One region of the Modestobacter marinus genome, then DNA from elsewhere that is predicted to be linked to it. Evidence: riboswitches for the same ligand, from Rfam matches in the RefSeq annotation. Region 1 holds a riboswitch; each other region holds the start of a gene.
The links. Region 1 has a riboswitch for thiamine pyrophosphate ahead of thiM (hydroxyethylthiazole kinase). Riboswitches for the same ligand answer to the same signal wherever they lie in the genome.
Positions count from the first base shown of each region.

Region 2: another riboswitch for thiamine pyrophosphate. It lies ahead of FB380_RS14020 (alcohol dehydrogenase catalytic domain-containing protein); the one in region 1 lies ahead of thiM (hydroxyethylthiazole kinase).
Region 3: another riboswitch for thiamine pyrophosphate. It lies ahead of FB380_RS05990 (purine-cytosine permease family protein); the one in region 1 lies ahead of thiM (hydroxyethylthiazole kinase).

Region 1 is NZ_JAAMPA010000001.1:1,392,514-1,402,285, reverse strand. It holds gene FB380_RS06630 (alpha/beta fold hydrolase) at 1-194, opposite strand, end outside; gene FB380_RS06625 (helicase) at 285-2,084, shown strand; gene FB380_RS06620 (GNAT family N-acetyltransferase) at 2,081-2,527, opposite strand; gene FB380_RS06615 (HNH endonuclease signature motif containing protein) at 2,548-3,930, opposite strand; gene FB380_RS06610 (LamG-like jellyroll fold domain-containing protein) at 4,012-5,406, opposite strand; gene FB380_RS06605 (hypothetical protein) at 5,403-6,017, opposite strand; TPP riboswitch at 6,094-6,187, shown strand; gene thiM (hydroxyethylthiazole kinase) at 6,181-6,975, shown strand; gene thiE (thiamine phosphate synthase) at 6,972-7,637, shown strand; gene thiD (bifunctional hydroxymethylpyrimidine kinase/phosphomethylpyrimidine kinase) at 7,634-8,452, shown strand; gene FB380_RS06585 (tetratricopeptide repeat protein) at 8,471-9,409, opposite strand; gene FB380_RS06580 (DNA polymerase IV) at 9,471-9,772, opposite strand, start outside.
Region 2 is NZ_JAAMPA010000001.1:2,972,814-2,982,585, reverse strand. It holds gene FB380_RS14050 (PHA/PHB synthase family protein) at 1-518, opposite strand, end outside; gene FB380_RS14045 (LacI family DNA-binding transcriptional regulator) at 896-1,906, shown strand; gene FB380_RS14040 (iron-siderophore ABC transporter substrate-binding protein) at 1,950-2,963, opposite strand; gene FB380_RS14035 (acetyl-CoA C-acetyltransferase) at 3,043-4,260, opposite strand; gene FB380_RS14030 (SDR family NAD(P)-dependent oxidoreductase) at 4,385-5,170, opposite strand; gene FB380_RS14025 (hypothetical protein) at 5,335-5,559, shown strand; TPP riboswitch at 5,564-5,673, shown strand; gene FB380_RS14020 (alcohol dehydrogenase catalytic domain-containing protein) at 5,664-6,674, shown strand; gene FB380_RS14015 (MFS transporter) at 6,719-7,972, shown strand; gene FB380_RS14010 (maleylpyruvate isomerase N-terminal domain-containing protein) at 7,982-8,674, opposite strand; gene FB380_RS14005 (NAD(P)/FAD-dependent oxidoreductase) at 8,864-9,772, shown strand, end outside.
Region 3 is NZ_JAAMPA010000001.1:1,265,144-1,274,915, reverse strand. It holds gene FB380_RS06025 (SpoIIE family protein phosphatase) at 1-2,015, shown strand, start outside; gene FB380_RS06020 (ATP-binding protein) at 2,023-2,463, opposite strand; gene FB380_RS06015 (thiamine phosphate synthase) at 2,638-3,216, opposite strand; gene FB380_RS06010 (thiazole synthase) at 3,213-4,040, opposite strand; gene thiS (sulfur carrier protein ThiS) at 4,042-4,248, opposite strand; gene thiO (glycine oxidase ThiO) at 4,245-5,357, opposite strand; gene thiE (thiamine phosphate synthase) at 5,354-5,980, opposite strand; gene FB380_RS05990 (purine-cytosine permease family protein) at 5,977-7,320, opposite strand; TPP riboswitch at 7,311-7,421, opposite strand; gene FB380_RS05985 (TenA family protein) at 7,467-8,063, shown strand; gene FB380_RS05980 (TenA family protein) at 8,060-8,689, shown strand; gene FB380_RS05975 (ABC transporter ATP-binding protein) at 8,689-9,366, shown strand; gene FB380_RS05970 (DUF6297 family protein) at 9,487-9,772, shown strand, end outside.

The sequences.
Region 1 (9,772 bases):
TAGTCCACCCGGTCGGTCCACGGCGAGTGCCCGTGGTTGGGCAGGTCGAGCAGGGTGACCCGGTGGCCGTCGGCGGCCAGCGCCTTGGCGATCGTCGTCCAGTTGCGGCCCTGGCCGAACAGGCCGTGCACGAAGACGACGCGGGGCCCGGTGTCCCCGAGCGTGCGGGCCGACAGGCGGATGTCCTCGGTCATGCCCTGATCGCAGCACATGTCGCTGCGCCCGGCTGTCGGTGGGCGCACGTAGCGTCGGGTCACCGGTCGTCGACCCCCAGGAGTTCACCCGTGCCCGGACGCCGACGGCGCTCCTCCAGCTCGACCCGCAGCACCGCCCGCACGACCACGACGGCGACCCGCAAGGCTCCGGCGAAGGCAGCTCCGAAGAGGGCCACCGCCACGAAGGCCGCTCCGAAGCGGGCCGCGCCGAAGGCCGGCGCCGAGCTGCCGGTCGCCGGTCCGGGGGAACGGGTCTGGGTGCTCGCCGTCCCGTTCCGCGCGCCGGCGCCGGGGGCCAGCTGGCACGCCGGCCTGTCCGCCCACGTGTACGTGGGCGCCACCCTCCCCGCGGCGCTGGCGCCCTACGACCCACCGCCGTACAGCCTGGAGCGGTTCCTCGAGGACGAGCTGAACGCCGAGCCGCGCCCGGTGCCGGCGGGCCGGCCGATGTCACCGCGGCCGGAGCAGGTCACCGGGGCAGCGGTCATCGCGGCGCACGAGGCGGCCGGCGGGCGGATGTTCCTGCTCGGCGACGACCCGGGCGTGGGCAAGACGGGCACCGCCGTCCTGGCGGTCGGCCGGATCGCAGCCCGGCGACCGGTCCGCACCGTGCTCGTGGTCGCCGACCGGCCGGCGGCGATCACCGTGCCGCACTGGGCGAGGTCGATCGCGGCCTTCGGCGACAGCGGGCTGCGCTGGTGCGTGACCACCTGGGACCGGCTGGGCAAGGTCGCCGGGCTCACGAAGGCCACCGGGCAGCGGTTCGACGTCGTCGTCGCCGACGAGGCGCACATGGTCCGGCACACCACCACGCAGCGGTGGAAGCACTGGCGTTCGGTGTCCGGCGCCGGCCGGGTCAAGGACGCGCCCTACGTGCTGCTGGCCACCGCGACCCCGGCGCACACCCCACTGGAGCTGCCCTACCTCGCCCCGCACTTCGCCGCCGTGCACGGCGAGCCGCTCAAGGACTGGACCGACCTCCCCGGCCGGCTCGCGGCGCACGGGTTCCACGTGGAACGTGCCCGCTACGGCTGGAGCTGGACCGAGGACGCCGAGGAGCGCCGGGCCGACCTGGCCCGGCTGCGGAGCTGGCTGGCCGACACCGAGCCGCCGGCCACGCTGCACCGCCCCGCCCCCTGGGGGCCGGTGTCGGTCACCGGCACCCCGGTCGAGCTGACCCCGGCCGAGCGGGCCCAGTACGAGGCGGAGTGGTCGGAGTTCCGCGCGGAGATGCAGCTCGCCCGGCGGAAGCGCGAGACCGCCCGCGGCCGGGCCGCGCTGCTGCGGTTCCGGCAGAAGGCCGGGCTGATCCGGGCGCAGGCCACCGTCGACTGGGTGAAGGCCCAGGTCGAGGCCGACCGGCAAGTGGCGGTGTCGGTCGAGTTCGTCGAGACCGCGGCCGACCCGATCCGGGAGGCCCTGCTGGACGGCGGGGTGGCCGTCGCCTCGATCTACGGCCGGGACCGTTTCGACGTCGAGGCCGAGCGGCTGCGCTTCCAGACCGGGGAGGCGCCGGTGTGCGTCTTCACCGTGACCGCCTCGATCAGCCTGCACGCCGGGGAGGTGCTGCCCGGCGGGCGCACCGCGTCGACCACGCCCCGGGTCGGGCTGTTCCACCAGCCGCGGTTCTCCGGGATCGCCGCCCGGCAGGTCACGGGCCGCACGCACCGCGACCACCAGGTCTCGCCGTGGCGGGTCGCGTTCGCGTTCGCGCAGGAAACCGTGGAGGAGGACGTCGCGCGGGTGATGGTGGAGCGGCTGGCGGTCACCGGCTCGACCGCCGGTGGCGACACCGCCGGGCTGCAGCAGATCGCCGAGCTGCTCGACGCCGACTGGCTGCCCGCGATCTCCCTGACCGGTTCGGACTAGCCGGCGGCCCGTCGCATCGGCAGGTGCGGGATGCCGTCCTCGACGTAGTCCGGCCCCGAGCGCCGGAAGCCGAAGCGCTCGTACCAGGCCTCCAGGTAGGCCTGAGCGCCGATGTCGATCGTGCGCCCCGCGCACAGCTCGATGCCGCGCGCGATGAGCTGGGCCGACAGCCCGCGACCCCGGGCGTGCTCCGCGGTCGCGACCCGGCCGATCGACCGGTCCTCGCCGTTGGTCAGCACCCGGATCGTGGCGAGCACGGTGCCGTCGTCGGACTCGTGCCAGAGGTGCACGGTGGTCGGCTCGGCGTCCCGGCCGTCCAGCTCCGGGTACGGGCAGGCCTGCTCCACCACGAAGACGTCGACCCGCAGGCGCAGGATGCCGTAGAGCTCGGCCGGGGTCAGCTCGGCGAAGGCCGCCTCGCGCAGCGCAGGTGCATCGGTCACCCGTGCATCGTCGCAAGCCCTCAGGACGCCGTCCGCCGCAGGTGATCCCGGTGGGCCAGCAGTGCCCACACGACGTGCCCGAGGTCCATGCGTTCCCCACCGGCCGGCATGGCGTCCGGCAGCGACGCGTCAGGCACGAGGGTCAGGAGCGGCCGCGACGTCTCGCCGGTGGTCAGGCCGGTGGTGAAGGCCGGGTCGGCCGGACCCCAGACCCGCTGCCCGGACCGGTCGTGTGCGACCAGCTCCCGACCTCGATGGGCGAGCTCGATCCCCTCGTCGTGCACCAAGCCGTGGTCGGTGTCGCACAGCAGCACCATGGCCGACACGTCGGTGCGGCCACCCAGCCGCCAGGGGGTCAGGTGGTGGGCGTGCAGCCGCTCGACCCGGGTCTCGGTGCAGCCCGGTCGCACGCAGCCGCCGTCCCGGGCCAGCAACGCCCGCCGCTGCGCTGCGGTCGCCAGCCGCCGGCGCCGCCCCATCGCGAGCGGCCGGCCCTCCCGCTCCACGATGACCGTCAGCGACGCCTCGCACGCCATCCGCCGCACCTGTGCAGGGGAGAGCGCCGGGCCACCCTCCAGGTGTGCCCGCCCGGCGGCAGCGTCAGTGGCCAGGACGTCGGCGTCCACGTGCACCACCACCTCGCGGCGTGGCGGGTCGCCGGCTCGTCGTCCGGTGTCAGCGGCGACCTCGGCCAGCTGGGCCAACACCCGGCAGCGCCGGGCACTCATGCGTTCCCGCGGGGGCGTCCCGGGGTCCGCCGGGCAGTCGGCGGCGGCCGCCCGGGTCGCGGCGGCGCGTTCCCGGCGGGCGTCCCGTTCCGCCAGTGACTCGACCGCCGCCAGCAGCGCGGCGCCGGCCTCGCCGTCCATCCGCACCTGCAGCACGAGCATCCCGTCGGCGTCCCAGTGCCACTGGAAGGACCGCTTCTCCGCGACGAGCTCCTCATCGACGGCGTCCGACCGGCGCCAGGCCCGGACCACCCGCTCGACCTGGGACGCCGTGGCGTGCCTGGCCAGCTCGACCAACTCGACTTCGGTGCCTGCGTCGGCCACCCGGGTGATCGCCCGCACCTTCGAGTACGACAGCCTCCCGGCGGCGAACGCCTCCGCCGTCACCGGCAGCGCGCCCAGCGCCCTGGCGACCCGGACGTGCTCCCGGGCGGCTCCCGGACCCATCCCGCACTTCCAGGCCAGCCAGTGCGCACAGCTCTTGACGCCGACCTCGCCCCAGCCCTCCCGGGCGTCGAACTCCGCGACCAGCCGCAACCAGGCTGCGGTCGCCGCCGCCAGCCGCACCGCACCGGACCGGATCTCCCGGGCCAGCTCCTCGATCGACCGCCCGACCGACCCGCGCTCCGCCACGTCCGGCCCCGACACGTCCCGCACCGCCACGACTGCACCCATGACCCGACGCTAGGCAGGAGGTACGACAGAACCGCAGCTCACCGGCGTGGGGGCGTTCCCGCGGGAACGCTCACGGCTCGGTCAGCCGGCGGCGCGGTACTGCGCGGCGACGTCGGCGTCCGACAGCACGCTGGTGTAGACGCTGACGTGCGCCACCGACCCGGCGAAGAACGCGCTCCGCGGCGCCCCGGGCCACGCGCTGCTGATCGTGTCGTAGCCGACCCGCCAGTAGCCGGTGAACGGCTCGGCCGCGGTCGCGTCCCGGCGGCTCGCCACCAGGGCGCCGTCCACGTAGAGCCGCAGCCCGGTGCCCGGGGAGAACGTGGCCGTCATCTGGTGCCAGGCGCCGTCGTTGTAGCTGCCGGGCGACGTCGTCGTCACCGGCGACCCGTCGTAGACGCCGAAGGTGAGCGTGCCGGAGTCGGTCATGTAGACGTGCCGGTCGTACTGGGTGGAGGCGGCGCCCCGGGTGCCGTTGCCGAAGCCGATGAGCTTGCCGCCGTCCCGGGTGGTGGTGGCGAACCAGACCTGGACGCTGAAGGTCTGCGGGTTCGCCAGTGCGGTCGTCGAGTAGACGTGGCCGGACCCGCCGTCGAGCCGGACCCCCTTGCCGTCGCCCCCGCAGGCCGGGCCGGGGACCCGGTAGGTGATCCCGCTGCTGCTGTAGTACCCGTCGACCGCCCCGGCGTAGAGCCCGCTGTTCACCGCGACCGGCCCGGCGGTCTCCTGCAGTGCCAGGTACCCGGGCGCGCTCGCGCCGGCCGAGGTGCACGTGTAGTAGCGGACCGAGGCCCAGGAGTTGGCGTCGTTCGCGGTGGTCGCGGTGAAGACGGCGCCCACCGCCGAGGTGCCGGGCAGGGGGCCGAGCAGGGCGGCGAGGCCGACGGCCACGGCCGGGACGGCGAGACGCGCGCCCCACCACCCGCTGCCGGTCGCCGGCCCGTCGTCGTCCTCGGCCGTGCGGTGGGCGAGCGCGAGGGCGACGACCAGGGCGAGCAGGGCGGCACCGCCGGCGAGGGGGAGCGCCCGCCCCTCCGCCGCCCACAGCACGGGCAGGCCCAGCGCCGGCAGCCGGAGCGCGCCGACGCCGTGCACGGTGGACGGGTCGACGAGCTGGGGGTCCGGCGTGGGGTTGGCGTCACCCTGCAGCCGGAGTCCGCCGTCCTCGACGGCGACCAGCCGGTGCAGCCGCAGCCGGCCGGGTGCGTCGGGGTCGTCGACGAGGAGCACGTCCCCGACGGCGAGGTCGGCGATGGGGACCGGCCGGACGACGGCGACGTCCCCGGGGGAGACGCCGGGCTCCATCGAGCCGGAGAGGACGACGGTGGTCTCCCAGCCGACGACCGTGGGTGCGACCGAGACGGCGAGCAGCAGCGCCAGGGTGCCGAGCAGCGCCCGGGCGAGGCTGCTGAGCACCAGCGCGGACCTGCCGCGGCGCCAGGCGGCAGCTCGGGACACGGAACGGGTGGCGGTCATCGGGTGCGCGCCTCCCAGACGAAGCTGAGCCTGGCGGTGCCGTTCTGGGTGCTCGCCGGGGCACCGGCCCGCAGCGTCCAGTCGACCTTGTAGACGCGGGTGGTGGGCGCGGCGCCGGTGCTGGACCAGCTGCCGACGCCGGCGGCCCAGCGGTCGGTGGGGAAGCCGGCGAGGGTGCCGGTGTAGGCGGTGGCGGAGGACGTGAAGCCGGCGCAGTCGCCGCTCGAGCCGCCCGTCCCCACGGCGATGGCGAGGTCCAGCTGGGCGGCCAGCCCGTTGGTGCTGCTCCGGCCGGTGCCGTACAGCCGGACGGTGGCCGGTGACCCGGATGCGGTGACGGCGACGCACCGGGTGCCCGAGGCCCCCGGGCGCAGCCCCGTGGCGGTGAACATCCGGACGGCGGAGTCGTCGTCGGTCAGCGCGAGCGTGCCGGTGCTGACGGTGGGCAACGCAAGCGAGCCGGTGGTGGCACTGAACCCGGCGTAGGCCCCGTGCCAGACCAGCGCCGCGGCCAGCACCAGCGCGATGCCCGCGGCGGCGGCGCCGGCCAGGCGCACCGAGCGGGGCCGCGGACGGCGACCGGTGGCCGGGCGATCGGGACGGGACCTCACATCGCTCCATCGGCCGGGCCGGCCGGACGTGGAGCCCCCGTCACCCGCCCGGGTGAGCGGGGCGGTGTTAGCGTCGCGAGCTGACACGGGGTGTCCCACCGGGGACTGAGAGCACACCCGTCGAACCTGCTCCAGTTGGTACTGGCGAAGGGATGTCACCGCGATGGACGCCATCGACCTGCGCGCTGCCGGCACGGCGCTGCGCGACTCCGCACCCCTGGTGCACTGCCTGACCAACACGGTCGTGCAGACGATCACCGCCAACGCGCTGCTGGCGATCGGCGCCGCACCGGCCATGGTCGACGACCCGGCCGAGGCCGGTGAGTTCGCCGCCGTCGCCTCCGCGGTGCTGGTCAACGTGGGCACGGTGCAGCAGCGCACCGCCGAGGCGATGCGGCTCGCCGCCCGAACCGCCAGCGAGGTGGGCACGCCGTGGGTGCTGGACCCGGTGGCCGTCGGCGGGCTCACCTTCCGCACCGAGCTCGCCGCCGACCTGGTCGAGCTGCGCCCCGCCGTCGTCCGCGGCAACGCCTCCGAGGTGCTCGCCCTGGCCGGCGCCGGCAAGGGCGGCCGCGGCGTGGAGAGCACCGACACCCCGGAGGCCGCGCTCGAGGCGGCCGGGGAGCTGGCCCGCCGGACCGGCGGCATCGTCGCGGTCAGCGGTCCGGTCGACGTCGTCACCGACGGGGACCGGGTGGTCCGGGTGGGCGGCGGCTCCCCGCTGCTCACCCGGACCACCGGCGCCGGCTGCGCGCTGGGCGGCGTCGTCGCCGCCTACGTCGCCACCACCGGTGACCGGCTCACCGCCGTCGTCGCCGCGCACGCGCACGTGGCGCTGGCCGCCGAGGCCGCGGCCGGGCTCGCCGCCGGGCCGGGCACGTTCGCCGCGCTCTGGCTGGACGCGCTGGACGCGGTCGACGGCGACGCGCTCGCCTGCGCCGACGTCCGCAGCGCATGAGGGCCGGCTTCGACCCGCGGCTGTACCTGGTCACCGACACGCTGCTCTGCGCGCCCCGGTCGGTGCCCGAGGTGGTCGCCGCCGCCGTCTCCGGCGGGGTGACCGCGGTGCAGGTGCGGGACAAGACCGCCGGCCGCCGCGACCTGCTCGCCCTCACCCGCGCGGTGCAGGAGGTGCTCCGGCCGACCCCGCAGGTCCGGCTGTTCGTCAACGACGCCGTGGACGTCGCCCTGCTCACCGGCGCCGACGGCGTGCACGTGGGCCAGGACGACCTGCCGGCCGTCGACGTCCGCAGGCTGCTGGGCCCCGACGTCCTGGTCGGCGTCTCCGTCGGCAGCACCGCCGAGCTGGACGACGTCCTCGCGCTGCCGGCGGGCACCGCCGACCTGGTCGGTCTCAGCCCGGTCTGGTCCACCCCGACCAAGCCGGACGCCGGCGCCGCCCTGGAACTCGACGGCACCAGCGCGCTGGCAGCCCGGGCCCGCGCCGGGGGGCTGCTGTCGGTGGCCATCGGCGGCATCTCCGCGGCGACGGCCGCCGCCGTGGCCGGCACCGGGGTCGACGGCATCTGCGTGGTCTCCGACATCTGCGCCGCCGCCGACCCGGCGGCCGCCGCGCGGACCCTGCGCGCCGCGATGGCCGGGGAGCTGGTGGCCCGATGACCGCCGCCGTGGCCCTCACCGTGGCCGGCAGCGACCCCAGCGGTGGCGCCGGCATCCAGGCCGACCTCAAGACCTTCAGCGCGCTCGGCGTCTACGGCACCGCGGTGCTCACCGCGCTGACCGCGCAGAACACCCGCGGCGTCACCGGCGTGCACCCCGTGCCGGCCGGCTTCGTCGGTGAGCAGCTGGCCACCCTGCTGGACGACGTGACCGTGCACGCCACCAAGCTCGGGATGCTCGGCACCGCCGACGTGGTGCGGACGGTCGCCGCGGCGCTGGCCGACCGGCCCGGCGGCCCCGTGGTCTGCGACCCGGTGATGGTGGCGACCAGCGGCGACCGGCTGATCTCGGCGGAGGCGGTCGACGCCGTCCGCACCGACCTGCTGCCGGTGACCGACCTGCTCACCCCGAACGTGCCCGAGGCGGCGGCCCTGCTGGACGTGCCGCCGGCGACGACGGTCGAGGAGCTGGCCCCGCAGGCCCGCGCGCTGCTGGCGCTGGGGCCGGCGGCGGTGCTGCTCAAGGGCGGGCACCTGGGCGGGGAGGAGAGCGTCGACGTCCTCGCGACCGCGGGTGGGGTGCGGGAGACCCGGCGCCCCCGGGTGTCGACGTCGTCGACCCACGGCACCGGCTGCACGCTGTCCTCGGCGCTGGCGGCGCTGGCCGCCCGGGAACGGCTGGCCGGGCGGCAGCTGGACTGGGCGCCGCTGGTCGACCAGGCGCGGGACTACCTGCAGGCCGCGCTCGAGGCCGGGGAGTCGCTCGGGGTCGGCTCCGGGCACGGCCCGGTGCACCACTTCGCCGGCCGCTGGTGAGCCTGCGCCGCTGCTGACTCAGCTGTCGCCGAGGACCTCGCGCAGCACCCGGGCGGCCAGCTCGTCCCCGCCGGCGGCGGCGATGGAGAAGTGCTCGACGGCGGTGTCGACGTCGCCGGTCTCCAGCAGCAGCACGGCGAGGTCGTGGTGGGCGTGCAGGTCCCCGCCCTCGACCCCGGCCCGGTACGCGGCCTCGGCGGCGACGGCGTCGTCCAGCTCGTCGCGGTACAGGTTGCCCAGCGGCAGCCAGCTCGCGAGCTCGCCGCGGGCAGCGCCGCGCTCCAGCACCGCCCGGGCCTCCTCGACCCGCCCGGTGCTGCGCAGCAGGTCGGCCAGGCCGGTGCGGGCGTGCTGGTGGTGGTCGGCGCCGACCCGCAGCTCCGGCTCGAGGGCGAGGTCGTGGCTCTCCTGCCAGCGCCAGCAGGCCAGGGTGGCGCGGGCCACCGGGTTGCCGGCGTCCGCGGCGACCTGCGCCCAGTGCCAGGCCGCCAGCTGCCGCCCGGACGACCGCAGCAGGTAGGCCAGCTCCAGCGCGGCCGGGTGCTCGCCGCGTTCGGCGGCCACCCGGAACGTCCGTTCCGCCTCGGCCGCGCGGTCCTGGCCCTGCAGCGCCCCGCTCAGCGCGGCCCAGCCCCCCGGCTCCCCGCGGTCGACAGCGGTCCGGGCGGCGGTCTCCGCCTCCGACCAGCAGCCCAGCCGCAGCAGCGCCCGCGCCAGGTCCAGCCAGGCGGCGTCCTGGCCGGCGTCGGCGGCCCGGCGGTGCGCCACGGCGGCCTCCGCCCAGCGGCCGAGGACGCCCAGGCAGGCGCCCAGGTGCCGGAGGGCGACCGGGTCGCCGTGCGCTGCCGCCGTGCCGAGCAGCTCGACCGCCTGCTCGTGGTCCCCCCGGTCGGCGAGCGCGCAGCCCCGGTCGACGAGGACGTCGACGTCGGGGCTGTTCTCCGGGTCCAGGGGCACGTCGGCAGTCTGTCGTGGTCACCGGGTCCGGCGCATGCCCCGAAGGGGCGGACCCACCCGTTCAGGGGGCCCAGTCCGGCGGGTCGGCCGGCTGCAGGTCGGGGTCGTCGGCGGCCAGCGTGCGCACCGGACCCGGCGTCGTCCGCGGCCCCTCGAACCGGACGGTCACCCGGTTGAGCCCGCTGCCCCACACCCAGCCCGAGCCGAGGTCGGGGTGGACGACGTCCTGCCCGGGGTACCAGGCGACGACGGCGCGCCCCGGCTCCGGGTCGGCCGGCAGCTCCACCGGCTCGGCCGGCTCGACCACCTCCACCGGCTCGACCACCTCCGCCGGCCCGGCGGCCTCGGCGAAGAGGTCGCCCT
Region 2 (9,772 bases), 1.6 Mb from region 1:
CACGCCGAGGGGTTGAGCGCCGGGCTGTTGCTGGGTGCCAGGGCCTCGACGATGTTGGTCACGGAGAACCGGATCCGTTCGTCGTGGGCATAGGGCAGGGCGGCGGCGTCCACCAGCTGGGTCGCCGTCTGCGCCGTCACCAGGTGCGCCTGCATGGCCCGCTTCAGCATCGGGTTGCCCGACCACGCCGGGTCGCTGTAGCGCTTGTCCTTGGCCCCCGGCGTCACCTCGGAGCGGCCGAGCCCGATCCGTCCCCACTCCCCGACGAGCCGGCCGGTGTGGCCGAGCACGGTCCGCGGCCGGCGCGCCAGCGCCGCGGTGAAGCGCAGGCTGCTGCTGACCGGCGGCACCAGCCGGCGCAACGGGCCGAGCGCGGCGTCGGTCAGGATCATGTCCAGCCCGGTGGCCGACTCGGCGATCCGCTCCGGTCCGGCGTCGGGGTCGCCGCCGGTGGTCGACGCCGCCGCCGGGACGGACCGTGCGGCGCGCTGCCCGTCCGGGCGCGGGGCGGCGCTCACGCCGCGCGCCCGAGGTGGCTCGGGAGTGGTGCACTGGGGGTACGGAGCTGGCACACGGGGGCTCCTCGTCTCGACGCGCTGGCGGTCGAACGACGCCCGCTGCGGGCGCCCCTCGGCGTGACGCCCATCACACCGCGTTCACGCCGGGTGGGCAATCCGGAACGGGACGACCGGGAACCGCAGGCCGCCGGCCGGCCGTGGTCGACCGCCGGATACGGCCCCCGGGGGCGGCCCCGGACCGACTGGCGGTCGCGGGCGGGGACTACATCGAAGGACACATCGCCGGATGTGTCCTCGCGTAGCAGCACACCTACACCCGGCGGCTCCGCCCGGGGGCACCGGTTGTGCGCTTGCTCCACTTCGGTAGAAAGCGCGCCATGCCTGCGACGTTGAGCTCCGTGGCTGCGGCCGCCGGGGTCAGCACCAGCACGGCGAGCCGCGCCCTGTCCGGCCACCCCGCCGTGCTGCCCAGCACCCGCGCCCGGGTGGAGGCCGCCGCGGCGAACCTGCAGTACGAGCCCAACCGCACGGCCAGCGCGCTGCGGACCCGGCGCACCGGCCTGATCGGCCTGGTCGTCAACACCCTGCGCACGGCGACCTTCCACACGATCGCCGAGACCCTGCAGTGCTGGGCCGCCCAGCACGACTACCAGCTGCTGGTGTGCACGACCGGCGGCGACCCGGCGCGCGAGGCCTCGTTCCTGCAGACCGTCCGCCAGCACCACTTCGACGGGGTGGTGATCGCCGGCTCGGGCGCGAACACCGACCTGGTCAACGCCCTCGTCCAGGCGGGGCACGCGGTCGTGACGATGAACCGCGAGGTGCCCGGGTCCTCGGCACCGTCGGTGATGTCGGCCTACGAGACCGCGGCCCGGATGGCCACCGAGCACCTGCTCGACCTGGGGCACACCCGGATCGCGGCGATCGAGGGCCCGCCGGAGGTGACCTCCGGCCGACTGCACCACGCCGGCTTCCTGGCCGCGATGACGGCGGCCGGCCTCCCGGTCCTGGACGAGCTGGTGTGGCGCGGACCCTTCACGCCGGACTTCGGCAGGTCGGCCGCCGGCGAACTGGTGGGTCTGCCCGAGCCGCCGACGGCGCTGCTGGTGACCAACCACGAGGCGTCGTTCGGCGCGCTGCCGGTGATCGGCGACGGCGAGCTGCGGGTGCCCGACCAGCTGTCGGTGATCTGCACCGAGGACGAGCCGTTCTACGCGTGGTGGTCACCGCCGGTCACCACCGTGGACAACCGCGCCGCGCTGCTCGCCACCGGCGCGGCCGAGCTCCTGCTCGCCCAGCTGACCGGGGGGCCCGATCAACCGCTGCAGCGGGCCGAGGTCGTTGCGCCGGTGCTCGTCGAGCGCGGGACGACGGCGCCGCCACCCTGACCGCCGCGGGGTGACCGCGGCGGCCCCGGGGGCGGCGTGGCGCTCAGTCGACCACCGCGGCCAGCTCGGGCGCGAAGCCGTCGAGCAGGTAGGGCAGGCTCAGCGCGCTGGCGAACTGCAGCGCCGCGTAGTCCTCGTCCTCGATGAAGACCGACCGGCCCTCGGTCACGGTGGGGAGCCCGGACAGCACCGGGTCGGCCTCGATCCCGGCCCGCTCCGCCGCGGAGCCGGACTGGAACACCAGCACGTCGGCGTCCAGCATCCGGGCCTCCTCGCGGCTGACGGTGCCGTAGAACTCGCTCTGCGCCGCGGCGTCCAGGGCCGGGTCGACGACCATGCCGAGGTCCAGGAAGAACCGGGTGCGGGTGTCGTCGGAGGTGTGGAAGGGGTACTCGCCGTCGTAGGCCGGGCCGGAGAGGGTGACCGTCTTCCCCTCCAGCTCCGGGTGCTCGGCCCGGGCCGCCGCGATCTGCTCCTCGACGTCGGCGACCAGCTCGTCCGCGCGGTCGGGCTGACCGAGCGCCTCGCCGGTGATCCGGGTCTGCTCCTGCCAGGGCGTGCCGAAGGCGATGTGCTCCTCGGGCTGCACGACCGTCGGCGCGATGGCGCTGAGGGTCTGGTACTCGTCCTCGGTCAGGCCGGCGGTGACCGCCATGATCAGATCGGGGTCGAGCGCCGCGATCTGTTCCGGGTCGACCTCCGCGCGCGGCAGGATCTCCGGGTCGGCGTCCCCGGCCGCCTCGTCGGCCCAGGGGAAGAAGACGTCGTCCTCGGGCCCGAAGGCGTAGCGGACGGCGACCGGGACGACGTCGAAGGCGAGGATCGCGTCCTGCTCGGTGTAGCCGAGGGAGACCACCCGCTCGGGCTCCTCGGGGATGGTCGTCGTCCCGTAGGCGTGCTCGATGGTGACCGGGAAGGCGGATCCCGCGGTCGAGCCGGTGGCGGCCCCGGCCGGCTGCCCGTCGGGTTCCGACGAGCAGCCGGCCAGGACGGCGACCGCCAGGACGGGGAGGGAGCTGAGGGACGTACGTCGCGCGAGCGATCGGGAGAACACCATGGTGGAGTTCTACCTGAGGCAAGCCTCACCTAACTAATCGCCCGGCGTCTCGTGGCCGGATCGAGACCCGACGGTGTGGTCAGACCACCCGCTCGAACACCGCGGCGAGCCCCTGACCACCGCCGATGCACATCGTCTCCAGCCCGTAGCGGGCCTCCCGGCGGCGCATCTCGTGGGCGAGCGTGGCCAGGATGCGGGCGCCGGTCGCGCCCACCGGGTGCCCCAGTGAGATGCCGGAGCCGTTGACGTTGACCCGCTCGCGGTCTCCCGAACCCAGGTTCCACTCCCCCAGGCAGGCCAGCACCTGGCTGGCGAACGCCTCGTTGAGCTCGATGAGGTCCATGTCGGCCAGCGTCAGCCCGGTCCGCTCCAGCACCGCGGCGGTGGCCGGCACCGGCCCGATGCCCATGGTCTCCGGCGGCACGCCCGCCACGGCCCAGCCGGTCAGCCGGACGAAGGGCTGCCAGCCGCGGCGATCGGCCTCGGCCCGGGTGGTGACCACGCAGACGGCGGCGCCGTCGTTCTGGCCGGAGGCGTTGCCGGCCGTGACCGTCGCCTCCGGGTCGACCCGGCCCATGACCGGGCGCAGCCCGGCCAGGTCCTCCATCGTCGTGTCGGGACGGGGGTGCTCGTCCTCGGTGACCGTGCGGGCCGGCGTCTTGCGCGTCCCGGGCACCTCCACGCCGATGATCTCGTCGGCGAACCGGCCCTCGCGGATGGCGGCGCCGGCGGCCTGCTGGGAGCGCAGCGCCCAGGCGTCCTGCTCCAGCCGGTCGACCCCGTACTCCCGGCGCACGTTCTCGGCGGTCTCGAGCATGCCGCCGGGCACCGGGTGGTGCAGCCCGCCGGCGGTCTCCCGGGCCCGGGCCAGCCGGTCGTGCAGCATGACGCCGTCGCCCTTGGCGCCGGTGCGCAGCCCCAGGGCGTAGTGCTCGACGTTGCTCATCGACTCCACGCCGCCGGCCACGACGACGTTGCCGGCGCCGGCCGCCACCTGCATCGCGGCGTAGATGACCGCCTGCAGCCCAGAGCCGCAGCGCCGGTCGATCTGCAGGCCGGGCACCTGCACGCCCAGCCCGGCGTCCAGTGCCGCGATCCGGCCGATCGCCGGGTTCTCCCCGCTGGGGCTGCAGTTGCCGAGGATGACGTCGTCGACCTCGCCCTCCCCCAGGCCGGTCCGTTCCACCAGGCCGCGCAGCGCGGTGGCGGCGAGCTCGTTGGCGGACAGACCGGCGAAGACCCCGCCGAATCGACCGACGGGGGTGCGGACCGGGGAGCAGATGACGACGTCGTCCATGCCCCGACTCTGCCAGCTCACCACCACCGGGGCGCAGGCGAACCGGCCGCTGGGCGGAAGCCGGCGACCCCCGACGCCGACGACGCCCCTCCCGGGGGACCGGGAGGGGCGTCGTCGAGGGGAGTCAGTCGCGCGGCTTGGCCATCGACTCGTGGGCGGAGGACTTCACCGAGTCGGGCAGGACCTTGCTCGCCATCTCCTGCGCCTTCGTCATCAGCGAGCCGGCGTGGACCTCCTTCTTCCCGTCCATCAGCCCGGCGAAGCCCTGCTCGGCGACCTTTGCGGCGTCGTCCTTGGGGCCCTTGCCCATGGCGGTGTCCTGCAGGTCGGCCCGGGCGAAGAAGTCGGTGTCCGTGGGCCCCGGCATCAGCGAGGTGATCGTGACGGCGGAGTCCTTGAGCTCCTGCTGCACGGCCTCGGTCAGCGACTGGACGAAGGACTTGGAGGCGTTGTAGACCGGCTGGTAGGCCCCGGGCATGGTCGCCGCGACCGAGGAGGTGACCAGCACCCGCCCCTGGTTGCGCCCGGTCATCTGGACCAGCACCAGCTTCAGCAGCGCCGCGGTGGAGACCACGTTGAGCTGCATGACCTCCAGGTCGTCGGCCCAGTCGGTGTCGACGAACGCACCACCCCGCCCGACGCCGGCGTTGAGCGCGGCCGCGTCCAGCGGGCGACCGAGGGCCTGCACCCGGGTCCACAGCTGCTCGATGCCGTCGGGGGTGCGCAGGTCGGCCTGGACGGCGGTCACCTCGGCGCCCTCGCCGCGCAGCTTTGCGGCCGCGGTGGTGATGGTCGGGTCCTCGGCGTCGATCACCAGGTCGAAGCCGTTGCGGGCGAACTGCCGGGCGAGCTCGAAGCCGATCCCGCTGGAGGCGCCGGTGACCAGGGCGAGGGGCTTGGTGTCAGTCATGCCCTCGCCCTACCCGGCCCCGGCCCCGGCTGCACCCGTCACGGCCCGCGTTCCTGTCCCGGACGGCCGTCCTGGTGGCCGCGCCCGGGGACAGGGGGCGCGGCCAGCACCGACCCTGGCACCCCCTGCTGACAGTTCCCTGTGCCGCAGCTCAGACTCGCCCCATGAGCGAGGACGCCGGGCCGGCCGGGGACGACGCCGTGATCTGCTCGGCGAAGGGCTGCCGCGCGCCGGCGACCGTCGTCCTGGTGTGGAACAACCCCAAGGTGCACACGCCCGACCGGGAGAAGACCTGGACGGCGTGCGAGGCGCACCGCGAGCAGCTCGCGCACCACCTGGCGATCCGGTCGTTCCTGCGCCGCGTCGAGCCGGTCAGCCCGCTGCGGTAGCTTCGGCGGCGCACACGGGAGCCCGGGCGCGGGCTGAGAAGGCGGACGACCACCGCCGACCGTCCACACCTGATCCGGTTCATGCCGGCGGAGGGAGCTGCTCGATGCTCGCTGCCCGTTTCCACGCACCTGGCCGACCCCTGGCCCTGGACGACGTCCCGGTGCCCGAGCCCGGCCCCGACGAGGTCCGGGTGCGGGTGCACGCGGCCGGGGTCTGCGGCACCGAGCTGCACTTCACCGACGGCCTCTACGCCCCGTCCCGGACGCCGATGACGCTGGGCCACGAGGCCGCCGGCACGGTCGACGCGGTCGGGTCGGAGGTCACCGGCTGGGCCGAGGGCGACCGGGTCGCCGTCTACTACTACCTCTTCTGCGGCAGCTGCCGCTGGTGCCTGCGCGGCCGGCAGAACCTGTGCCTGGCCCCGCGCGGCGTGCTCGCCTTCGCCGCGGACGGCGCCTTCGCCGAGCAGCTGGTCGTCCCGGCGCACTGCCTGGTCCGGCTGCCCGCCGAGCTGCCGTTCGAGGCGGCCGCGCCGCTGTGCTGCGCCGGCACCACCGCGGTGCACGCGCTCACCGAGGCCGGGGTCGAGCCCGGCGACGTGGTGGTCGTGCTCGGCGCCGGCGGGGTGGGGCTGGCAGCGGTGCAGGAGGCCCGCCGCCGCGGCGGCGTCGTCGTGGCCGTCAGCCGGGACGGCGCCCGCCGGTCGGCCGCCCGGTCCGCCGGCGCGGTGGCCGCGGTCTCCCCGGCCGAGCTCGCCGGGACCGTGACCCGGCTGACCGGCGGGCAGGGCGCCGACGTCGTCGTGGAGCTCGCCGGGGTCACCGCGACGCTGGAGCTGGCGACCGCGGTGCTCGGCCGCCGCGGCCGGCTGGTCCTGGTCGGCTACAGCGCCGATGCGCTGACGGTGAGCCCGCTGGGGCTGGTGGTCGCCGAGCAGCGGGTCGTCGCCAGCGTGGGCAACACCCTCGCCGAGCTGGAGCAGGCGGTCTCCCTGGCCGCGGCCGGGCAGCTGGCCCCGCCGGTGGCCGGCGCGCTGCCGCTGGCCGAGGTGAACGAGGCGCTGGACCGGCTGCGCGCCGGGAACGTGGCGGGCCGGCTGGTGCTCACCCCCTGACGCCCCGGGAGGGCCCGGCGGGCCACGTGTGAGGATCAGCGCTCGTGCGACGACACGGCAAGGACAGCCCCCTCCCCCGCGAGGTCGGTGTCCTGGCGATCGTCGCCTTCGTCGTCGCCCTCGGCTTCGGCATCGTCGCCCCGGCGATCCCGCTGTTCGTCCGGGACTACGGGGTCGGCACCACCGCCGTCGGGTTCGCCATCAGCGCCTTCGCCTTCTTCCGGTTCGTCTCCGCCTTCGCCGGGGGCTCGCTGGTCGAGCGGATCGGCGAGCGCGCCGTGCTCGCCGCCGGGCTGGCGATCGTCGCGGTCGCCACCGCCGCCGCCGCCCTGGCCGGCAACTTCCCGCTCTTCGTCGCGTTGCGCGCCGCCGGCGGGATCGGCAGCGCCATGTTCACCGTGGCCGCCCTCTCGCTGCTGCTGCGCACCGCACCGGCGGCGCAACGGGGCCGGGCCGCGGCCACCTACCAGGGCGGTTTCATCCTCGGCGGCATCGCCGGCCCGGCAGCCGGCGGGTTCCTGGCCGAGATCTCCCCGCGGCTGCCGTTCTTCGTCTACGGCGGCTTCCTGCTGGTGGCCGGGGTGGTCGCGCTGGTGCTGCTGCGCCCGGCCGCACTCCCCCCGGTCGGCGGCGCCGCGGACGACCCGCACCCCGCCGTCGACCAGGTGCGCGGCGCCGGGCCCGCGCCCGCGGCCGTGCCCGCCCTGGGCGAGGACGGCGGCGGGCTGCGTGCCGCGCTGCGGTCGCGGGCCTACGTCGCGGCGCTGGTGGCCAACCTGGGCGTGGGGTGGGTGCTGTTCGGCGTCCGCAACTCCCTGGTGCCGCTGTACGTGACCGAGGAGCTGGGCAAGACGGTGGCCTGGGCCGGCGCCGGGCTGCTGGCCGGGTCGGTGGCGCAGGCGATCGGGCTGCTGCGGGCCGGGCGGCTGGCGGACACCTGGGGCCGCCGTCCCTCCCTGCTGCTGGGTTCGGGGCTGGCCACCGCGGCGATCGCCGTCCTGGTGCTGCCGCCGAGCACCGCGGCCTTCCTGCTCTCCATGGCCACCTTCGGGCTGGGCGCCTCGCTGCTGGCCAGCGTGCCGGCCGCGGTGGTCGGCGACGTCAGCCCGGGCCGGGGCGGCCGGGTGGTGGCGGTCTTCCAGATGGTCGCCGACCTGGGCGCGGTGGCCGGGCCGCTGGTCGCCGGCTGGCTCACCGACGCCTTCTCCTACCAGGTCGCCTTCGCGGTCAGCGCCGCCGTGCTGGGTGCGGCCCTGGTCGCCGCGCTGGCGATGCCCCGGGACCGCCCCGCGGCCTGAGCACGCCGGTCAGAGCCAGGCGGCCGGGGTCGGCAGCGGCCCGTCGGCCTGCAGCTCCTCCCCCGTGCTGCGCCCGGTGACCCACGCCGCGACGGCCGGCAGCGGACCGGCGACCGCGAGCGCGCCGGTGCCCCACTCCCGGTCGCCGGCGAACAGCGCCACGTCGGGCACCGAGTCGCGGCGGTCCCACATCCGGAAGACGTCGTCGACCAGCGCGGCCAGCACCTCGTCCGGGAAGTCGGCGAACGCCACCCCCTCGTCCAGGTCGACCGCGTGCACCCACACCTCCCGGCAGCGCATCCACGGCACCTCGGCGGCCGGCACCTGCCGCCCCTGGGCGGTGCGCACCTGCGCGGCCCACGCCTGCTCGGGCAGCTCCCGGATCGCGGCGGCCAGCCGGCCGGTCGCGGCGACGACGGCCGCGCGCAGCTCCGCGGCCGGCAGCCCCGCGGCCTCCTCGATCTGGGCGTCCCGGGCCTCGGTGGAGGCGTACATCGGCGTCTCGACCCCGGTGCGCGCCCAGGTCAGCAGGTTGACCAGGGCGTCGGCGTTGGCGGCCAGGTGCGCCAGCAGGTGCCGCCGCGTCCAGCCGGTCAGCAGGGACGGCGCGTCGAGCTCCTCGTCGGTCAGCCGGCCCAGCGCCGTCCCGAGGAGGCGTTCGCCGTCCTCCCACCAACCGAGCGTCTCCACCGGCGCGGTCATCGGGCGGATCCGGGGTCGTGCGCGGGTGCGTCCATGACGACACCCTGCCGCGCCGGGGGCCGCCGTGCCAGCGCTGCGGCGCCGGTGCGCGCAGGGGCTACCGCCGTCTCCCGGCGACGGGTTGGATGGAGCTGCCACCGGGGGCCCGCCCACCGGGCGGTCCACCCCGGGGCACCGACCGGAGGTGCCGTGCCCGCGCGACCCGTCCTGCTCACCGTCGACGACGACCGCGCGGTCAGCCGCGCCGTCGCCCGCGACCTCCGCCGCCACTACGGCGACCACTACCGGATCGTCCGCGCCGAGAGCGGCCGCGACGCGCTCGCGGTGCTGCGCGAGCTGACCGCCCGCGGCGAGGTCACCGCCCTGCTCCTGGCCGACCACCGGATGCCCGGGATGACCGGGGTGGAGTTCCTGGAACAGGCGATGGACCTCGCGCCGACGGCCAAGCGGGTGCTGCTGACCGCCTACGCCGACACCGACGCCGCGATCCGGGCGATCAACGACGTCGACCTGGACCACTACCTGCTCAAGCCCTGGGACCCGCCGGAGGAGCTGCTCTACCCGGTGCTCGACGAGCTGCTGGCGGCCTGGTCGCGCACCGCCCGGGCGCCGTTCGAGGGCATCACCCTGCTGGGCCACCAGTGGTCGGCGGAGACCCAGCAGCTCAAGGAGTTCCTCGCCCGCAACCAGGTGCCCTACCGGCACCTGCAGGGCGAGGACGCCGCCGGCATCCGCACGGCCGCCGACGTCACCGACGACGCCACGCTGCCGGCACTGCTCTTCCCCGACGGCGCCGTCCTGCGGCGGCCCACGCCGGCCCAGGTGGCGCAGCAGGTCGGGCTCGCCACGACCGCCGGGAGCCCGTTCTACGACGTGGTGGTGGTCGGCGGCGGGCCGGCCGGGCTGGGGGCGGCGGTGTACGCGGCCAGCGAGGGGCTGCGCACCCTGCTGGTCGAGCGGACCGCCACCGGCGGGCAGGCCGGCCAGAGCAGCCGGATCGAGAACTACCTCGGCTTCCCCCTCGGGGTGTCGGGCAGCGAGCTCGCCCAGCGGGCCCGCGACCAGGCCGTGCGCTTCGGCGTCGAGCTGCTCACCGCC
Region 3 (9,772 bases), 130 kb from region 1:
GGTGGCGCTGGGGCCTGGCCATCGACGCGGCCGAGCTCGGCAGCTTCGACTGGGACGCCGTCGCCGACCAGCTGATCTGGGACGACCGGTTGCTCGACCTCTACGGCTGGGACCGCGCGGCCTTCCCCGGCACGCTGAGCGCGCTGATCGAGCGGCTGCACCCGGAGGACGCGGACGGCGTCACCGCCACGATCCGCACGGCGCTGGTGACCGGCGAGGGCTTCGACCAGCAGCACCGGGTCCAGCTGCCCAGCGGGGAGCTCCGCTGGGTGCGCGCCCGGGGCCGCGCCGTCCTGGACGGGACGGGGACGGCGGTCCGGGTCGTCGGGGTGGCCCACGACGCCACCGCGCAGCGGCGGGTCGAGGCGCAGGTCGCCGAGGTCCTGGAGTCGATGCCGGCGGCGTTCTTCTCGCTGGACCGGGACTGGACCTTCCGCTACGTCAACGGTGGCGCCGAGGAGCTGCTCGGCGCGACCCGGGCGCAGCTGCTCGGCGGCGACCTGTGGGAGCTGTTCCCCGATGCGGTCGGCAGCGGGTTCGAGACCAACTACCGGCAGGCGATGACGTCCGGCGAACCGGCCGCCTTCGACGCCTATTACCCGCCGCCCCTGGACGCCTGGTACGAGGTGCGCGCCTGGCCGACCCTCGAGGGGCTGTCGGTCTACTTCAGCGAGGTCACCGAGCGCTACCGGACCGAGCAGGCGGCGCGGCGACGGGCCGAGGGGCTGGCCCTGGTCACCCGGGTCTCCGACACCGTCGCCGCCGCCCTGGTCGACGGCCGGGGGGCGGCGGAGGCCATGCGCGAGCTGGCGCTCGGCGTCGTCCCCGCCCTCGGGGACTGGGTGATCGTCAGCCTGACGGACGAGGGCGGCCGGCTGCAGGACGTCGCCACCTGGCACCGGGACCCCGGTCTCCGGCCGGTCGCGGAGCGCTACGCCGAGCTGCGGCTGGCCGCCCTCACCTCGACCGCCCCCCTCGTCGCCGCGCTGGCCAGCGGCAAGGTGATCGAGGTCCCCGACGTGACCGAGGCGGTCGGGCGGACGCTGCCGCCCGGGCCCGTGCGCGAGGCGTTCGAGACGCTGGCCCCGGCGACGGCGGTCGCCCTCGGCCTGACCGCGCACGGCCGGACGGTGGGCGCCATGAGCGTCTACCGCTCGGCCGACCGCGACCCCATGGACCCCGAGGACGTCGAGGTCGTCCACCAGCTCGCCGGTCGGGTGGCCCTGGCGCTGGACAGCGCGGCGCTGCAGGAGCAGCACCGCCGGATGGCCGAGGACCTGCAGCGCAGCCTGCTCACCGACCCGCCGCAGCCGGACCACGCCGACATCGCCGTCCGGTACTCCCCGGCCGTGCAGGCCGCCCAGGTGGGCGGCGACTGGTACGACGCGTTCCTCCAGTCGGACGGGACGACGGTCCTCGCGATCGGTGACGTCGTCGGGCACGACACGAAGGCGGCTGCGGCGATGGGGCAGCTGCGCGGCCTGCTGCGCGGGATCGCCTGGCGCAACGCGGCCGGCCCGGTGCAGGTGCTCCGCGACCTGGACGGCGCCATCGAGGGGCTCCAGCTGCACACCCTGGCGACCGCGGCCGTGGCCCGGCTGGAACGGACCGGCGGGGAGCCGGGGCGGGGGGAGACGCGGCTGCGCTGGTCCAACGCCGGCCACCCGCCGCTGATGGTGCGGCACGCCGACGGTGGGGTCGTGGTGCTGGACACCCAGCGGGCCGACCTGATGCTCGGCGTGGCCGCCGACGCCCCCCGCCGGGAGCACGAGGTGCTGCTGCAGCCCGGTGCGACGGTCGTCCTCTACACCGACGGCCTCGTCGAGGGACGCGACCTCCCGCTCGACGACGGGGTGGCCCGGCTGGCCGGCCTGCTCGCCGAGCTGGGGGACCTGCCGCTGGGGGAGCTGCTGGACCAGATCGTCGACCGGTTGCGCCCGCAGGGGTCGGAGGACGACGTCGCGCTGGTCGCCGTCCGGCTGCACCCCGACGAGGTGCTGCCCCCGGCGCGCTGAGCCGGGCTCAGCGCCGGGGCAGCAGCGCCCAGACGCTCTTCTGGCCGTCGGTGGAGTGCCAGCCGTGGGCGTCGGCCATCTCCGCGATCAGGTAGAGGCCCAGCCCGCCCTGGCTGGGGTCGCGCCCGACCGCCGGCTGCGGGGGGCGCTGGACCGCGGAGTCGCGCACCTCGACCAGCCAGGCGCGCGGCGTCCGCCGCACCTGGGCGTGCACCCCGCCGCCGCCGTGCCGCAGGGCGTTGGAGGCCATCTCGTCGAAGGCCAGGACGACGGCCTCGTCGAGCTCGGCCGCCTGAGGACTGCCGTCGGACTCCTCGGCCAGCCCGCGGCGCAGCTGCGCCCGGACCCGGGGGAGCTCCGCCACGCCGTTCAGCGCCCACTGCCAGCCGGCCTCGGCCGGCGGAGGAGGGGACGACGGCCACGCAAGGCTGGCCCCCTCGCCCGTCACCCGGTCTCCTCGCTGTCGGGCCGCGGACAGTCACGCGGCAGTTTCGGTCCGCGAACGGTCGCACGCCGAACCCCTGTCTTGTCTCGGCAGGGGCAGGTCCAATCATGAAGTCGATGTGATCTACACCTCACCGGTCCGGGGTGGGTCACGCCAGTCGAGCGGCGCGGCGCCCGCTCAGCCGGTGAGCGCGGCCAGGTGGTCGCGCACGGAGGACGGGTCGCGCATCACGCCGCCCATCACCGCGACCCCCCGGGCACCGGCGGCGAGGCAGCCGGGGACGTCGTCCGGGCCGATGCCGCCGAGCGCGAAGACCGGCGGGCCGTGCGGGACCAGCTCGGCCAGGCCGGCGAGCCCGAGGGCCGGGCCGTGGCCGGGCTTGGACGCGGTCAGGAACACCGGGGACAGGAAGGCCGCGTCGCAGCCCTCCGCGCGTGCCCGGGCCAGTTCGGCGGCGGAGTGGCAGGACCGACCCAGCCAGCCGGGACGCGGCGTCGGCAGGGGGTCGGCCGCGGACAGGTGGACGGCGGCGCGTCCCGTGCTCCCGGCGGCACCCGCCCACACCAGGACGCCGTCCACCGGGTCCAGCAGCGCCTGCAGCCGCGCGGCCAGCCGGGCCCGCTCGGCGAGCGGCAGGTCCTTCTCCCGCAGCACGACCGCCCGGGCACCCGCGTCGACGGCGGCGGCCACGGTGGCGGTCAGCCTGCCCCGGCACTGCGTGCGGTCGGTGAGCACGAGCAGCCGCGGCAGGTTCACAGCTCGGGCAGCCCCTGCATCGACGTGGAGGCCTCGGCCAGCCAGCGGCGCGGGATCCGGCCCGCCCCCCGGGCCAGCCGGCCGCCCTCGACGGCCTGCCGCATGGCGAGCGCCATCCGCACCGGCTCCCGGGCGCGGGTCACCGCCGACGCCAGCAGCACGGCGTCACAGCCGAGCTCCATCGCCAGGGCGGCGTCCGAGGCGGTGCCGATGCCGGCGTCCAGCACCACCGGCACGCTGACCTCCTCCCGGAGCAGCGCGATGTTGTACGGGTTGCGGATGCCCAGCCCGCTGCCGATCGGGGAGCCCAGCGGCATGACCGCGGCGCAGCCCACGTCGGCCAGCCGCCGGCCCAGCACCGGGTCGTCGGTGGTGTAGGCGAACACGGTGAAGCCGTCGGCGACGAGCTGCTCGGCGGCGTCCAGCAGCTCGACGGCGTCGGGCAGCAGGGTGCGGTCGTCGCCGATGACCTCCAGCTTGACCCAGTCGGTCCCGAAGGCCTCGCGGGAGAGCCGGGCGGTCAGCACCGCCTCCCGGGCGGTCTGGCACCCGGCGGTGTTGGGCAGCAGCCGGACCTCGCACCGGTCGAGCACCTCGACCATCGAGCTGCCCGCGGCCGCCTCGACCCGGCGCAGCGCCACGGTCACCAGCTGGGTGCCCGAGGAGCGCACCACCTGCTCCAGCACGTCCAGGCTGGGCAGGCCGCCGGTGCCCAGGATCAGCCGGGAGGTGAACGTCTGCCCGGCGATGGTGAAGGGGTCGCCGGCCTCCTCCTGCTCCAGTGCGGGAGCCAGTTCCTCGGTCAGGTCGCGGTCATCGGGCATGTCAGCCTCCTGCGGTGGGGGCGAGCACCTCGAGGCGGTCGCCGGGGGAGAGCTCGGTCGTCGGCCAGCTGCTGCGCGGGACGACGTCCCCGTTGCGGGCGACCGCCACCCGGTCGTGCCCGCTGGTGCGCTGCGCGACGAGCGCGGCGACGGTCGTGCCGTCGGCCAGCTCGACCGGGCTGCCGTTGACGGTCAGCGAGATGGTCATCGGTGCGGGAACCTCTCGACGGTGAACGGGGCGGCGAGCCCGGGCAGCTCGCCGGTGGCCAGCAGCTCGGCGACGAGGTCACCGGTCACCGGGGTGAGCAGGACGCCGTTGCGGTGGTGACCGGTGGCCAGCACCAGCCCGGGCAGCGTGCTGGGCCCCAGCAGCGGGGCGTTGTCGTCGGTGCCGGGCCGCCAGCGGGCGAGGGTCTCCACCAGCTCCAGCTCGGTCACCCCGGGCACGACCTCGATCGCGTCGTGCAGCAGCTCGTGCACCCCACCGGCGGTGACGGTGGCGTCGAAGCCGCGGTCCTCGGTGGTCGCCCCCACGATCAGGCCGTCCTCGCCGTAGGGCACCAGGTACACGTGCCGGCTGCGGACCAGGGCGCGCACGGTGCCGGTCAGCAGCCCCGCCGCACCGGCCATCCGCAGGATCTGCCCCTTGACCGGCCGCACCGGCAGCGGCGGCACCCCGGGGAGCGTGTTGCTGTGCGCGCCCAGCGCCAGGACGACGGTGCCGGCGGCCAGCTCCCCGCCGCCGGCCAGCGCCAGCCCGGTCGCCCGCCCGCCGGAGACCTGCACCCCGGCCACCCGGTCCCGGACCAGGCGCACGCCCGCGGCCTCGACGGCGCCGGTCAGCGCCCGGTGCAGCGCCCTGCCGTCGACCGAGTGGTCGCCCTCGACGGCCAGCCCGCCGCGCAGCCGCGGGGTCAGCCCGGGCTCCCGGCGGCGGGTCTCCCGCGGGGTCAGCCGCTCGACGGCCAGGCCCAGCTCCTGCTGGTAGTCGTGCAGCGCGTCCAGTGCCCGGACGTCGTCGGCGTCGAAGCCGACCACCAGGGTGCCGGCGGTACGCAGCCCCACCGGCAGGCCGCTGGCCGCCTCCACCTCGGCGGCGAACGCCGGGTAGCGCTGCAGGGAGGCCAGGCACAGCCGCAGCAGCGCCTCCTCCCCGTAGGCGGCCTCGGTGACCGGGGCGAGCATCCCGGCGGCGGCGGCCGAGGCCCCGGTGCCGGGGGCGTCGTCGACGACGGCGACCGACAGGCCGCGCTGCGCCGCCCGCCAGGCCACCGACAGCCCGATCAGCCCACCACCGGCCACCGCGACGTCGATCACCGGGAGTCCTCCAGGGCACGCAGCAGCTCGGCGGTCGCGGCACCCGGGTCGGCGGCGCCGGTGACCGCGCCGACCACGGCCACCCCGGTGGCGCCGGCGGCGATCAGCTCCCCGACCCGTGCGGCGGTGACCCCGCTGATGGCGATCACCGGCACCGGCACCGCGGCCGCCACCGCACCGACCCCGGCGACCCCGATCGGGTCGGGGAGCCCGGTCTTGGTGGTGGTGGCGAAGGCCGGGCCGACCCCCAGGTAGTCCGCGCCCTCGGCCACCAGCTGCCGGGCCTGCTGCGGGTCGCGGGCCGTGCCGCCGAGCAGGTGCCCCGGCCCGGCGACCCGCCGGGCCGCGGCGAGCGGGAGGTCGTCGGCGCCAAGGTGCGTCCCGTCGGCGCCGACGGCCAGCGCCACGTCGACCCGGTCGTTGACCAGGACGGTGGTGCCCGCGGGCCGGCAGAGCTCCACCACCGCGCGGGCGAAGTCGTGCAGCACCCGGTCGCTGCAGCCCTTCGCCCGCACCTGCACCACCGGCGCCCCGGCGGCCACCGCGGCGGCGACGACGGCGAGCGCGCGCGGCCCGCCGTCGGCGTCGGTGAGCACGTGCAGCCGGCCCAGCGCGGAGGTCATGCCGGCTGCCGCCCGCGGCGGGCGTCGAGCAGCGCGATCACCGCGGTGAGCACCGCGGCGACGGCCAGGCTGACCAGGGAGGCCGACCAGCCGTTGGCCGGGTCGATGCCCAGGTCGCTCTGCCGGGCGGTCCACCAGGAGGTCCAGCCGGCGCCGACGCCGGCGAAGAAGGTCGGCAGGGTCAGCTGGTAGGCGACGAAGCCGGCCAGCCACGGCAGCAGGTAGACCAGCCGGGCCGGGGCGGTGTCCGAGGTGTCCCACCGGCCGGGGGTGCGCAGCGCGTAGGCGACCAGGAAGACGCCGATCAGCGGCACGAAGACCGCACCGATCAGGAAGAGGAACGGCTCGTAGGCGACGATGTCGAAGCTCAGCGCGAGCACGGTGGCGGTCGCGCCGACGCCCAGCGCGAGCAGCCGGCGGTCCAGCCGGGCCACCACGTTCTGCGCGGACACCGCCGTGGAGTAGACGTTGGCGAACGCCTCGTCGAGCTCGACCGTGACGAGCACCAGCACGGCCAGCGCCCCCAGCGGCACGGCCAGCAGCGCGTCGATGACGTCCAGCCCGGAGCTCCCGTAGGCCGCCAGCGCCAGCACGCCGAGGGTGAACATCGCGACGGTGGCCAGCCCGTAGCCCAGCGCGGTGCTGGTGCCGGCGACCCGGCCGCTGCGCACGTGCCGGGTGTAGTCGGCGGCGAGCGGGAACCAGGAGATCGGCAGGGCGATCACGATGTCGGTCGCCGTCCAGAACGAGGCGGCGCCGCCGCTGTCCAGCGGGGCGAGCGGCTCGGAGAGCACCTCGACGAACAGGTAGACGATCGCGGCCAGCGCCGCCCACACCGCGTAGCGGGACAGCACCCGGACCACGCCGAGGGGCCGCAGCGCCATCGCGGTGGCGAGCACCCCGGCGATCAGCACGAACGGCCAGCGCGGCGCGTCCAGCACCCGGGACGCCGCCTCGGCGATGATCACGATCTCGAAGGTGGCCCAGCCGATGCACTGCACCAGGTTCAGCGCGGTGGGCAGGTAGGAGGCCCGCCGGCCGAGGAGGCCGCGGAGCAGCACCATCGCCGGCACCCCCTCGCGGGCGCCGGCCGCGGCGGCCAGCCCCAGCAGCGAGGCACCGATCACCGCGCCGACGACGATCGCGCCGAGCGTGACCGACAGCGGCCGCCCCGGCAGGACGACGTACACGGCGGCGACCGGCAGCAGCAGGCTGATGCCGAGGTTGCCCCACAGGCCCGCGGACTCGCGGAAGCCCAGCGTGCGGGCGGCTGGTTCGGTGAGGGTCAGCGGTGCGTCTGCACCGGACGTGGTCGTGCCGACGGTTCCGGACGTGCTCATCACGGGCTCCCTACGCCGGCATTACCCGGTCAGGTTCCAGCGGTCGGCGGCGCGTCAGCCGCCCTCTCAGCCCGGTCCTCCGAGCTCCCGCACATGGCTCGACGCCATGACGTGGCCCACCCTAACGACCTCGTAGAGTCCGCGCCGTGCCGGTCGCCGAGCTGCTCCGACGTCATCCCGAGATCTGGCGCGCGGCCACCGCGCACCCCTTCCTGACCGCGGTGCGTGACGGGTCGCTGCCCGCGGGCGCGTTCGACACCTGGCTGGTCCAGGACGCGCGCTTCGTCGCCGACCTGCTGCGCTTCCAGGCCCGGCTGCTCGCCCGGGCGCCGCGGCCGGCCCAGGCGGTGCTCGCCGGCGGTCTGGTCGCCCTGGTCGAGGAGCTGGCCTGGTTCGAGGAGCAGGCGGCCACCCGCGGTCTGGACCTCACCGCCCCCGCGCTGCCGGCCACCGCGGCCTACGCCGAGCTGCTGGACCGGCTGGACACCGCCGACGTCCCGGTCGCGCTGACCGCGCTGTGGACCATCGAGCGCACCTACCTCGACGCATGGACGACGGCGCTGCCCGGTGCCCCGGCCTACCGGGAGTTCGTCGAGCACTGGACCGTGCCGGGCTTCGCCGGCTACGTCGCCGGCCTGGAGACGGCGGCCGACGCGGTGGGCGGTGGTCAGGACGACGTCTTCGCCGAGGTGGTCGCCGCCGAGGTGGCCTTCTGGGACATGGCCCTGGAGCAGGCGGCATGAGCCTGGCCGCCGACCTCTGGGCCGAGAACGCCGACCTCGCCGCCGTCGCGCGGGCGCACCCGTTCGTGCAGGGCATCGGCGACGGCAGCCTGCCGCCGGAGCTGTTCGCCGGCTACGTCGCCCAGGACGCGTTCTTCCTGGAGTCCTTCGCCCGCGGCTACGCCCTCGGCGCCGCGCACAGCCCCGACCGGGCCGCGCTGGACGTCTTCGCCGACCTGCTCGCCGGCGTCCGCGAGGAGCTGCGGCTGCACGAGGGCTACGCCGCCCGCTGGGGCATCGACCTGGCCGCGGTCGAGCCGCTGCCGGCCACGCTGGCCTACACCGACTTCCTGCTCGCCACGGCGGCCCTGGGCGGCAGCGGGCTGACCTGCGCGGCGATGACGCCGTGCATGCGGCTGTACGCCCACCTCGGGCAGTCGCTGGCCGGCCGAGCGGCGCCCGCCTACGCCGAGTGGGTCACCACCTACACCGACCCGGGCTTCGAGGAGCTGGCGGCCACGCTGGAGCGGCTGCTGGACGGCACGGCCGCCGACACGCCCGCGGTCCGGCGCGCCTACCGGCGGGCCATGGAGCTGGAGGTCGGCTTCTTCGACGCCGCCTGGCGCGGTGGTGCGGAGTCCGGCTGATGGCCCTGCTGGCCGCCGAGGAGCTCTCGGTCGGCTACGGCGACGAGCCGGTGTGCGCCCCCGTGACGGTGTCGGTCGAACCCGGGACGGCGGTCGCGCTGGTCGGCCCGAACGGTGCCGGCAAGTCCACCGTGCTGCAGACGATGGTCGGTCTGCTGCCGCCGCTGGCCGGGACGGTCCGCTTCGCCGGTGGGCCGGTCGACGAGCGGGACGCCGGTTTCCGCCGCGCGGTCGCCGGGGTGCTGGACGACGATGCGTTCTTCCCGTCGCTGACCGGCGCGGAGCACCTGCTGCTCACCGCCCGCGCCCACGGGGTCACCGGCGCCGAGCAGGTGGTCGACGCCGAGCTGGCCGCCTTCGGGCTGACCGACCGGGCCGGCGCGCTGCCCTCGGCGCTCTCCTCCGGCCAGCGCCGGCGGCTGGCGCTGGCCGGGGCGCTGGTGCGCCCGGCCGACCTGCTGGTGCTCGACGAGCCGGAACGCCGGCTGGACACCGCGATGCGCCGGGCGCTGGCCGACCGGCTCGCGGCGCTGGTGGACGCCGGCGGTGCGGTGCTGTTCGCCAGCCACGACCCGACGTTCGTCGGCACCCTCGCCGACCGGGTGCTGGTGGTCGGCGAGGACGAGTGCCCGGTGGTCGCGCCCGAGGACGCCGTCGCGGCGTTGCAGGAGGGCTGAGCCACGACCACGGCGGCTCCGCCACGGGCGCGTCGGCAGGAGGAGTGGAGCGGCACCGCCGTTCGCCGGTACACCCGCCGGGCGACGGCCGCCCGGGCCGACACCAGCTGGCTGACCCGGGTGGGGGACACGCTGTCCGGGCTCACCTCCGCCGGGGTCCTCGTGGCGCTGTGCGGAGGCGCCGTCTCCAGCCTCCGCGAGCAGATCGCCGCCCGGCCGGCCGTCGATGCGGCGGTGCTCCCCGGCGGGCTGACCGCGGCGGCCGTCGCGCTCTCCCTGGCCGCGGGGCTGACCGCACTGTTCGCCCGGCTGGGGCCGGTCAGCGCCACACCGGCGGCCGCGGCGTGGTGGCTGCCCCTGCCCGCGGGGCGGCGCGGGCTGCTGCGCGGGGAGCTGCGCCGGGCGG